2 regions of the Mesorhizobium sp. INR15 genome follow, and region 2 is predicted to be linked to the other one. Evidence: riboswitches for the same ligand, from Rfam matches in the RefSeq annotation. Region 2 holds a riboswitch; the other holds the start of a gene.
What was found. A riboswitch is a leader RNA that binds a small molecule or an ion and turns the genes downstream of it on or off. The one in region 2 is predicted to bind cobalamin.
Positions count from the first base shown of each region.

Region 1: it holds a riboswitch for cobalamin, as region 2 does, so the genes downstream of both, bluB (5,6-dimethylbenzimidazole synthase) here and GA829_RS02005 (aromatic ring-hydroxylating oxygenase subunit alpha) in region 2, are expected to answer to the same signal.

Region 1 covers NZ_CP045496.1:5,715,898-5,721,416, forward strand. The annotation lists gene GA829_RS27910 (pirin family protein) at 1-462, opposite strand, end outside; gene GA829_RS27915 (DUF2277 domain-containing protein) at 502-768, opposite strand; gene GA829_RS27920 (exodeoxyribonuclease VII small subunit) at 871-1,122, opposite strand; gene GA829_RS27925 (histone deacetylase family protein) at 1,126-2,052, opposite strand; cobalamin riboswitch at 2,193-2,372, shown strand; gene bluB (5,6-dimethylbenzimidazole synthase) at 2,433-3,167, shown strand; gene GA829_RS27935 (hypothetical protein) at 3,168-4,151, opposite strand; gene GA829_RS27940 (ArsR/SmtB family transcription factor) at 4,325-4,645, shown strand; gene GA829_RS27945 (SRPBCC family protein) at 4,642-5,106, shown strand; gene GA829_RS27950 (GFA family protein) at 5,126-5,519, shown strand, end outside.
Region 2 covers NZ_CP045496.1:437,077-442,595, forward strand. The annotation lists gene bglA (beta-galactosidase BglA) at 1-105, shown strand, start outside; gene GA829_RS01980 (ABC transporter ATP-binding protein) at 132-1,244, shown strand; gene GA829_RS01985 (DUF680 domain-containing protein) at 1,312-1,545, opposite strand; gene GA829_RS01990 (DUF680 domain-containing protein) at 1,612-1,815, opposite strand; gene GA829_RS01995 (DUF680 domain-containing protein) at 1,887-2,090, opposite strand; gene GA829_RS02000 (DUF680 domain-containing protein) at 2,162-2,359, opposite strand; cobalamin riboswitch at 2,869-3,069, shown strand; gene GA829_RS02005 (aromatic ring-hydroxylating oxygenase subunit alpha) at 3,275-4,522, shown strand; gene GA829_RS02010 (FAD-binding oxidoreductase) at 4,652-5,519, shown strand, end outside.

The sequences.
Region 1 (5,519 bases), 1.4 Mb from region 2:
ATTCTCGAACACCGGCGCGACCTCCTCCTTGCCGTCCGGCAGCGCCAGCCATGTCTGCAGGCCGGAGATAGACATCGGAGCGCCGCGCAGTTCCTCGGGCGTCCGCTCGGAATGCACGATGCCGCGGCCGGCGGTCATCAGATTCACGTCACCGGGCTGGATGACCATTTCGGTGCCGAGTGAATCGCGGTGCCTTATCTTGCCATCGAACAGATAGGTCACTGTCGACAGGCCGATATGCGGATGCGGACGGACATCCATCGCCTGGCCGGAGCGCAGGATCGCCGGCCCCATGCGGTCGAAGAAGATAAACGGCCCGACCAGCCGCCTTTTGGCGGTCGGCAAGGCGCGGCGCACCTGAAAGCCGCCAATATCCTTGGCGTTCGGAATGACCATCAGCTCGATCTGATCACTGGCAAAGGCATCGCCGGCTTCAGGGTCTTTTCCGGGAAAGAAGCTCATGAACTCTCCTTGGCGGGAGGCGTTGCCCGCCTTGCAGGATCAGGCAAAACGGATCGCCGCTTTCGCTCGAGCCTTGGCCGCCACCTCTTCGCGATTGCGAGGATGTTGATTGGTTTCGAGCGATTCCAGCAGTTCGCGCGCCGATGCCGCAATAGCTGCGACAGCGTGATCGAAGGCATGCTGGTTCTGCTTCGAGGGGCGCGTCGCTCCACTCAGCTTGCGGACAAACTGCAGCGCCGCGTCATGCACTTCGTCATTGGTTGCCGGCGGATCAAAATTGAACAGGGTCTTGATGTTTCTGCACATCGTTTCCGAACCTCCTGGAGCCGCTTCCTTCGATGGGACGAACTCTATCCTCAATCATGATCTTGTTCAAAAACCGACGCGTGGGAGACGCCGACCCGCCCATCACTCGGCGTCGAGCGGCTCCGTTCCTACCGGCTTGCCGTCGCGCGACAGCCTGATTTTCTCGACCTTATCCTCGGCGGCCTTCAGTAGCCGGTCGCAATGCGCCTTCAGCGCCTCGCCGCGCTCATAGATCTTGATCGACTGGTCCAGTGGCACGTCGCCACGTTCCAGATCATCGACGATCTTCTCCAGCGCGTCGAGCGCCTGCTCGAAGCTCATCCCCTTGACGTCTTCGTTGATCTCACCAGCCATCATTCATCCTTTCATCAGTCGCCCGACATGGGCGGCGACCGAAAATGCCAATCCCTGCAGATCGTACCCGCCCTCGAGCAAGCTCACGAGCCGGTTGCCGCTGTGGCGCGCGGCGCGCTGCATCAGCTGGCCCGTCGCCCAGTCGAAATCATCCTCGGTCAGATTGATCTCGGCCAGCGGATCGCGATGGTGCGCGTCGAAGCCGGCGGAGATGATGATGAGGTCGGGCGCGAAATTGTCGAGCGACGGCAAGACACGCGACAGGAAGGCATCGCGGAACACTTCGCTGCCGGTTTGCGGGGCCATCGGCGCATTGACGATGTTGCCGGCACCGACCTCGCTCTTGGCCCCAGTGCCTGGGTAGAGCGGCATCTGGTGCGTCGAACAATAGAGCACCGACGGATCGTCCCAGAAAATATCCTGGGTGCCGTTGCCGTGATGCACGTCCCAGTCGACGATGGCGACGCGCTCGACGCCGTGCCTCTTCTGCGCATAGCGCGCCGCGATCGCCGCCGTGTTGAAGAAGCAAAAACCCATCGCCGTGGTCTTTTCGGCATGGTGGCCGGGCGGTCGGGCGGCGACGAAGGCATTGTCGGCGCGGCCCTCGAAAACATCATCCACGGCGGCATTGGCGGCGCCGATCGCCGTGACAACAGCTTGCCAGCTTTTCGGACTGGCTGTCGTGTCGGCATCAATGCGGGCAATGCCCTCGTCGGGAATGCCGGCGCGGACGCGCTCAACGAAGTCCGCAGGATGCGCATAAAGGATGGTCGCCTCGTCGCCTGCCGGTGCCTCGACGCGATCAAGCTCGGCAAAGGCCTCGTCGTCGAGCACGCGCTCGATGGCGCGCAGGCGGTCGGGCCGCTCCGGGTGACCGGGCGGTGTGAGGTGCTCCAGAAAGATCGGATGGCTGTAGAGACGAGTGGTCATCGTCCCAATCTAGTGTCCCGAAGGCGCAATGGCCATGTGCGGATGGCTCAATGCCTGGGGAAAATCGCCGCGTTGGGGAAAATCGTGCCTGCGTCCATTGGTGTCGCTAGAGGCATTGGCGTCCTCAATGCTTCGGCGTAAAGTCCCCTCCACTGCCTGGTGCCCGCTGCAAGCGGGAGAATCGGGAACACGGTTGAATTCCGTGGCGTGCCCAACGCTGTAAGGGGGACCGCGCCGGTATATGCCACTGTCGATGACGGGAAGGCACCGGACGCGGGTTGATCCCGAGCCAGAAGACCGGCCTGGCAGGCATCGTCATCCGCATGGTCAGGCGGAAGGCATTGGTAGCTATCGCAAGGGGACACGCGATGCATGGAAGTATGACCGCTAACAATGGCGATGGGTTTGATCAGGTAGCGCGTGACGCGGTCTACCGCGCGATGTTCACCCGCCGTGACGTGCGCAGCCATTTCCTGCCCGACCCGCTCGACGACGATGTCCTGGCGCGGCTGCTGCTCGCCGCCCATCATGCGCCATCGGTCGGCTTCATGCAGCCATGGAACTTCATCGTCATCCGCGACGCCGAACGGCGACGGCACGTGCGCGACCTGTTCCTGGCGGCACGCGAACAGGAACTGCCGGCCATGGAGGCAGATCGACAGGCGCTCTACCGCAAGCTCAAGCTAGAAGGCATTTGCGAAAGCGCGCTCAACATCTGCATCACGTGCGACCGGCAGCGCTCGCACAATTCGCCGCTTGGGCGTTGGCACAATCCGGAGATGGATCTCTACAGCACTGTCTGTGCCGTGCAGAATTTCTGGCTGGCGGCGCGTGCCGAAGGGGTCGGTGTCGGCTGGGTCAGCATCATCGAAGCGCAGGCCCTGAAAAGCCTGCTATCGATACCCGAGCACGTGACGCCGATCGCCTATCTGTGCGTTGGCCGCGTCTCGGAATTCGCGGCCAGGCCTGACCTAGAAACGCATGGCTGGGGCCAGCGCCTGCCGCTGCCCGAACTGATCATGAGCGAGACCTTTTCCGGGCAAGGCGAAGCCCTGCTCAAGACGTCGGTATCGCGGCTCAACGCGGCGAGCGTGGGCCTAGCACCGAAGCCCTGATCATCTGGCGGGGTTAGGCGTGCCCCAGCGCGATCCGCCGAAGGAAGCCAGCGCCTTGTCCTTGAGTTCGCGAAACTTCGACGACGCCTCGGCCAGCCGATTGTCCCATTCCGGATCCGGGACCTGGCCTTCGATCACCTTGAAATAGACCTGCATCAGCGACGCGATGGCGAAGGGTTCGATGAAGGCCGCCTTGAAGGCCCAGGCGAAGACGATGGCGAGCACGAAGGCCCAGCCGGCGAGCTGTCCGGGCATCAGATAGAGAATGGCAGCCGCCGGAGCCAGCATCAGCAGGAAGATGATGAAGGATACGCCCCACATGATGACCGCCAGCCAGATGGCGTTCTTGACCATGGTCTTGCCGTTCTGTGCATAGAGCACGACACCTTGCCGCGCCGTCTCGAAGGGCGACGATGAATTGATGCGGATGTTGTAGCCGAGGATGATCTCATCGACATAGGTCAGCGACAGGCGGATCACCGTGTTGATAAAGCTGACCAGGCCGCTCAAGCCCGGAATGGGCAGGAAGGCGGCGATGCCGCCGATCAGGCCGGTGATGGCGCGGATGGCGCCTTTGACCAGTTGGTCGACAACGAAAAGGATATTGGCCTCGGCAAAGCGCTGGGTGACGACTTCCTTGGCATAGGCGATCTGGCTCTGGCCGTAGGGAATGTCACGACCGTCGATCAGATGCACCATGACCGCGATATGTCCGGCCTTGACGACGTAGAGGATGTATTCGCGGATCCAGTAGACGGCGATCGAGACAATGCCGAAACCGACCACGCCGCCCCACATGGCGAATGATAGCGGTCCATCGGGGTCGGTGGAAATATGGCCGACGCCATAGCCGACGCTGGCGCCCGTACCGGTCGCCATGATGTAGGCCAGCGTAATGCCGAAATAGATGATCATGCGAAAGACGATGAAGGGCCATGTCCGCATCATGATGGACACCGACCTGCCGACCTGGAAATCCCACATGGCCCGACTCTCCCCTCCGAGATGGATGGGAAGGATGACCTCGGGTTCCGGATTGTCAATCTCGTCCCGTGCAACGGGCCTAGAGTTTCCCGTAGTTTGACAGCGCCAGCATCGGCCGCCATTGACATGCAGGCATTTACCTGCATATTAGAAGATACAAGCGAGTGAGAGCGATGGACGCTGACAAGGTTTTCAAGGCGCTGGGCGACCCGACACGCAGAAAGTTGCTCGACCTTCTCTGCGAGAGGAACGGGCAGACGCTCGGCGAGCTTTGCGAGAACCTTGAAATGGCCCGTCAGTCCGCCACCCAGCACATCGGCATATTGGAGGACGCCAATCTCTTGAGCACGGTGCGGCGTGGCCGGGAGAAGCTGCATTTCATCAACCCCGTGCCGCTGCACGAAGTCTATGAGCGGTGGGTGCGCAAATTTGAACGGCAGCGGCTGATGCTGCTGCACGACCTGAAGAACGAAATCGAAGGAGATCAACAATGACCAAGGAAATGACCAGTTTTGTTTACGTAACTTACATCCGCTCGACGCCGGAAAAGGTGTTCGAGGCAATCACCAGACCTGAGGTCGCGCGGCGCTACTGGGGCCACGAGAACGTCTCCGACTGGAAGCCTGGATCGAGTTGGGAACATATCCGCGCCAATGACGAACGGACCGTCGAACTCGTCGGCAAGGTCGTCGAGGTCTCACCGCCGACCCGTCTGGTCATCACCTGGGCAAACGCCTCGCAGGCCGCCGATCCGGACAAATACAGCCGGGTGACGTTCGAAACCGAGGAATACGACAACATGGTCCGCCTGACCGTCACCCATGACGAACTCGAAGCTGGCAGCGGCATGGCGAAAGGCGTCAAGCAGGGATGGCCGGCCGTGCTGTCCAGCCTGAAATCCTTCCTGGAAACCGGCCAAGGTATCGACCTCTCCGCCAAGCCGAAATCCGCCTGATCCAAAGAGGGGAATGACAATGACCAAGCACTATATCGGCGGATGCGCGTGCGGCGCGATCCGTTATGAGACGCGCGGCGAACCCATCTTCGAAAACCACTGCCAATGCCGCGATTGCCAGAAACGCAGCGGTACCGGACACGGGTCCTATCTGACCTTCGCCCGGCGCGCTGACATGACAATTACCGGTGAGGCTAAGACCTGGCGGGTCGCAGGCGACAGCGGCAATGAAAAGGCCCACGCCTTCTGCCCAACCTGTGGGACGCCGGTCTATCTGACATTCGTCGCCATGCCTGATTTGATTGCGATCAACGCGACCAGCCTTGACGAGCCTGACCAATTCAACCCGCAAGTGGTCACATACACCGTCCGCGGCCATGCATGGGACATGATTGATCCAGCGTTGCAGAAAT
Region 2 (5,519 bases):
GGCCAATCGCTACAACCTTTGCCGGGGCATGGATTTTCGGGACAGACCGGCGGTGGCGCCGTCCATCTCGGCGGCTACGGTGCCTGGTTCGGACGTATCGACTAATTTTTGAGACTTACTGGGAGGTAATCATGGCCGATGTCACACTAAGACAAGTGAAGAAATCCTACGGCAATCTGCACATTCTCCACGGCATCGATCTCGACATAAAGTCGGGTGAGTTCATCGTCTTTGTCGGGCCCTCGGGATGCGGCAAGTCGACATTGCTGCGCTCGATCGCCGGGCTTGAGGAAATCAGTTCCGGCGAACTGAAGATAGCCGGCGAAGTGGTGAATGACGTGCCGCCATCGAAGCGCGGCATCGCCATGGTGTTCCAGTCCTACGCGCTCTATCCGCACATGACGGTCTACGACAACATGGCGTTCTCGATGAAGATCGGCAAAGAGAACAAGGCCGAGATCGACCGGCGGGTGAAGCAGGCGGCGGAAATCCTGCAGCTGACCAAATATCTCGACCGCTTGCCCAAGGCGATGTCTGGCGGCCAGCGTCAGCGCGTCGCCATCGGCCGCGCCATTGTGCGCAACCCCAAGGTGTTTCTGTTCGACGAGCCCTTGTCGAACCTTGACGCGGCACTTCGCGTTGCCACTCGCATCGAGATCGCCAAGCTCAAGGAATCGATGCCCGCCACAACGATGATCTACGTCACCCACGACCAGGTCGAGGCGATGACGCTGGCCGACCGCATCGTCGTCCTCAAGGAGGGTCATATCGAGCAGGTCGGCACGCCGATGGACCTCTACAAGAAGCCTGGCAATCTGTTCGTGGCCCAGTTCATCGGCTCGCCGGCCATGAACATCCTGCCGGGAACTATCGACAAGACCGGCAATCCGACCATCATCAGCCACGTCGGAGGCCGCAAGGCGACCGTTCCGATCGCAACGCCGGCTTCGGCGAAAGGTGCCGCGGTAAGCTTCGGCGTGCGGCCGGAGGATCTGATGATCGCCACTGGCGCCGACTATCTGTTCGAAGGCAAGGTGGATTACGTCGAACAGCTTGGCGAGGTCCAGCTGGTCTACGTCGATATCGGCCGTGCCGATCTGCCGTTGGTGACCAAGCTGCCGGGCAATGTCGAGGTCAAGCGTGGTTCGACATTGCGGCTGAGCGCCAACGCGGAGGACCTGCATATATTCGACGCGGATGGACGTTCGTTCGCGATGTATGAGGCGGAAGCAAAGGCGGCCTGACACAGATCGCAAAAACAAAAACGGCGGGCATGGCCCGCCGTTTTCGTTTTGGAATGGTGTTCAGCGCTTAGCGGCCGAACAGGTTCCGGTCGCTGCCCTGAGGGGCGGACGACTGAATGTCGCCCGACGAATTGAGCAGCTTGTAGACAGGCGACGAGGAGCGGACCGACGCCGTATGCGTGGTGTCGACGTTGACAGTTGCCTGCTTGTTGATGTCGGTCCCGCCAACATTGTCATTGTGGGCATAGGCGCTGCCAGCGGCGATCAGAAGAGCGGCGGCAGTGAGAACAATCTTTTTCATTTTTGATACTCCGGTATGTCTTGATGCCGAAGCAATAGACCAGCCATCGCTTCGGCAATCGGCCTGTTAGCGGCCGAAGAGGTTACGGTCGCTGCCCTGCGGGGCAGGCGTCTGAGTGGCAGCAGCCGACTTGTCGATCGAAGCGGTATAGGAGCTGTCGACCGAAGCAGCAGGCTGGTTGGCGCCATTGGAGCCAAAGTTGTCGCTGCCGGCAAAGGCGCTGCCGGTGATGGCCAGAACGGCGGCGGCGGCAATAAGGAACTTGTTCATTTTAAGTACTCCTGAATTTCTGGATTTTGCCAGGGCGGCGGGTGGGCCCGCCGGCCGCTGGAAATCAACTGTTAGCGGTTGCCGAAGAGGTTGCGATCGCTGCCCTGAACAGGCGTCTGAGCGACCGGCTCCGACTTCTGGACGGACGCCGTGTACGACTTGTCCACGGACACCGCCGGCTGGTTGGCTCCGTTGGAGCCATAGTTGTCGCTTGCTGCGAAAGCGCTGCCGGAAATGGCCAGAACGGCGGCGGCAGCAATGAGGAACTTGTTCATTTTAAGTACTCCTGAATTTCTGAATTTCGCCAGGGCGGCGGGCGAGCCCGCCGTCTGCTGGGGATCGGCTGTTAACGGTTGCCGAAGAGGTTACGGTCGCTACCCTGGGCAGGCGTCTGAGCAGCCGGCTCCGACTTCTGAATAGAAGCGGTGGACGAGCTGTCGACAGCAGTGGCTGCACCGTTGGAACCGTAGTGGTCGCTGCCATTAGCGAAGGCGCTGCCGGAAATGGCCAGAAGGGCGGCGGCAGTGAGGATGATCTTTTTCATTTTTTTGTACTCCAGTATCTTAGTTTTCCGTCCGTCTAGCGGCGTGTCTTGGAAGGAATTCGCGTCGTTCGGACAGCCCCGATGTGGGAGAACCATCCCGCCTTTTCCAATCACGAAGTTGTTCCATTGGGGCGTGATTTTGCTGCTTGAAATTGCGTCACGGGCTTCCCACACGCTAAATTTTCTTCGTATTATCAGACAGTTATGCCCCAATGCCTGGTCCACCCTGCCAAGGACTCATGCGCCGGCGTTCACACCGTCCTGCACGCACTGTCAACAGAAACGAACCGTTCGGTTCGATTTTAGAAGATGCTAATAGTCACTTTTCGAAACTGTTAACCTTTTTTAACCCCATGATGGCTCGGATTTGAAGGAATCACGGCAGGCGGCACCTGTCGGAAAGATGGGGCGTTCGCCGCGCAATCGCCAATCGCACCCTTTCGTGCGCGTGTCGCGCCCACATGGATACGATGTCGCATTCATGCCGATGACGCGCCCGCGATCATGATTAGATGCTCGTCATCTCAGGTGCCGCTTCGTGACGACGAAGTGGAGAATTGGGAAGCCGGTCAAAGTCCGGCGCTGCCCCCGCAACGGTGGTGGAGTTCAAGTCGCAACGGGAGACCACTGGGCGAAAGCCTGGGAAGGTGTCGCGACCGTCCGCAAGGACACTCCAGAGCCCGGAAACCAGCCCGAGATGTTTAGACTCGACTGATCGCGGTGGGCGCTCAAGAGGTGGATAGTGCATGTCCGGCGCACCGCCGGCCTGCGGTCGATCCTCCCTCCATCACCACCAGTTCAGTCATTAGAGCGACGCGTATCCGCTTGGACGCACAACGTACGCTCTAGGTTTTGAACCGGCGCATCGTGCTTTCCGAAAATTTCGGGCCGATGCGATGAATATGAGGACAGGACATGGACGCACGCAACGACATGCTGAGGCTGCTGCAAAGCCGCAAGAGCGGTTTCTCGCTGGAGCAGCCCTTCTACACCGATCCCGACTACTTCAAGCTCGACATGGAGCTGATCTGGTATCGCGACTGGCTGTTCATCGGCCATGATTGCGAATTGCCGAAGCCGGGCAGTTTTGTCACGGCGCAGATCGGCGACTATCCGGTGGTGCTGGTCCGCGACCAGCAAGGCAAGATCAATGCCTTCCACAATTCCTGCCGCCATCGCGGCAGCCGTGTCTGCAACACCGAAAAGGGCACGGCGGCCAAGCTTGTCTGCCCCTATCACCAATGGACCTACGAGCTGGATGGCCGGCTTTTGTTCGCCCGGCAGATGGCCGACGGTTTCGACAAGAGCCAGTTCGGGCTGAAACCCGTCGCTTGCGAGAGCGTCGGCGGCTACATCTTCATCTGCCTGGCCAGGGAGCCGGCGGATTTCGCGCCGATGCGGGCGATGATCGAGCCTTATCTTCTGCCGCATCGCCTACGTGAAGCAAAGGTCGCCTTCGAGAGCACCATTATCGAGAAGGGCAACTGGAAGCTGGTCTGGGAAAACAACCGCGAGTGCTACCACTGCGCGGCCAATCATCCAGAGCTCTGCAAGACCTTCCCGGAAGCGCCGACCGTGACCGGCGTCAATGGCGCCGACAGCGACCCGGAGATGGTCGCGCACTGGGCGAAGTGCGAGGCAGCCGGCCTACCGAGCAAGTTCCGCATTGATCCGGCCGGTCAGTATCGCGCCACCCGTGCGCCGCTGCTTCGCGATGCTGTCAGCTACACGATGACCGGCAAACTGGCGGTGAAGAAGAACCTCTCCGACGCCGTCTCCGCCGACCGGATAGGCACCTTGATGCACTATCACTACCCGACGACCTGGAACCACATCCTTATCGACCACGCGGTGACGTTCCGGGTGCTGCCAATCAGCGCCACTGAAACGGCGGTGACAACGAAGTGGCTGGTGCACAAGGACGCTGTCGAAGGCGTCGACTATACAATCGACGGCCTTACGCATGTGTGGACCGAGACCAACGACCAGGACCGCCGCATCGTCGAGGAAAACGCTTTCGGCATCCTGTCTCCAGCCTATGAGCCTGGCCCCTATTCGGAGCTGCATGAGGGCGGCGTGATCCAGTTCGTCGAATGGTACGCGGGTTTCATGGGCCCACGCCTTGCCGAAGGCGGCCGACCAGCATTGCGTAGCGTTGCCTAGAGCAATTCCAGGAAAAGTGTGTAACGGTTTTCCGTCCGGAATTGCGTAAAAACAATGAGTTAGAGCGGGTCAGCGATTCTATCAAACGCTGAACCGCTCTAGCGTAAAAGGGACAAGAGGATGAATTCAATGACGGATCTTGGCCTCTATCGCCATCTCGACCAGATGGCGCCCTGGAACGACCGGCTCCAGGTGCTGGAAGTGATCGGCGTCAGTGACGAAGCGCCTGACGTCAAGACATTCACCTTCCGCTCCGACAACCAGACCTGGTTCCGCTACCAGCCTGGGCAGTTCGTGACACTGGAATTGCCCACGGCTGACGGGCCGCTGATGCGTACCTACACGCTGTCGTCTTCGCCATCGCGGCCGTTCTCGATCGCGGTGACCGTGAAGGCGCAGGCCGGCAGCATCGGTACACGCTGGATGTTCGACAATCTGGTGCCGGGCGTGCACGTCAAGGCCTATGGCCCGGCCGGTGATTTCTCGCTGCACAGCCACCCGGCGGCCAAATACCTGTTCATCTCCGCCGGGTCCGGTGTAACGCCGATGATGTCTATGCTGCGCTGGCTGAATGATTGCGCACCATGGACCGATGTCGGCTTCGTCAACTGCGCACGGCGGCCCGAAGAGATCATCTTCCGCAAGGAGCTCGAGCTCCTCGGCAGCCGCATGCCGGGCCTTTCCCTCGGCTTCATGATCGAGGAGCGGTCCAGCCGCGAGGGTTGGTTCGGCCATATGGGCCGCATCGACGCGATACGGCTGCCTTTGCTGGCCCCTGATTTTCGCGAACGTGCGATCTTCTGCTGCGGCCCCGATCCTTTCATGCGTGCGGTGCGCGGCATGCTGGAAGCCTCCGGTTTCGACATGGAAAATTACCATCAGGAGAGCTTTGCCGCGCCCGCCGTCGAGGAAATCCCGGCGCCATTCGCATCACCTCCGGAAGGCGGTGCCACGGTTCCCGTCGAAGCCGCGACGCCGGTCCGCTTCTCGCTTTCGG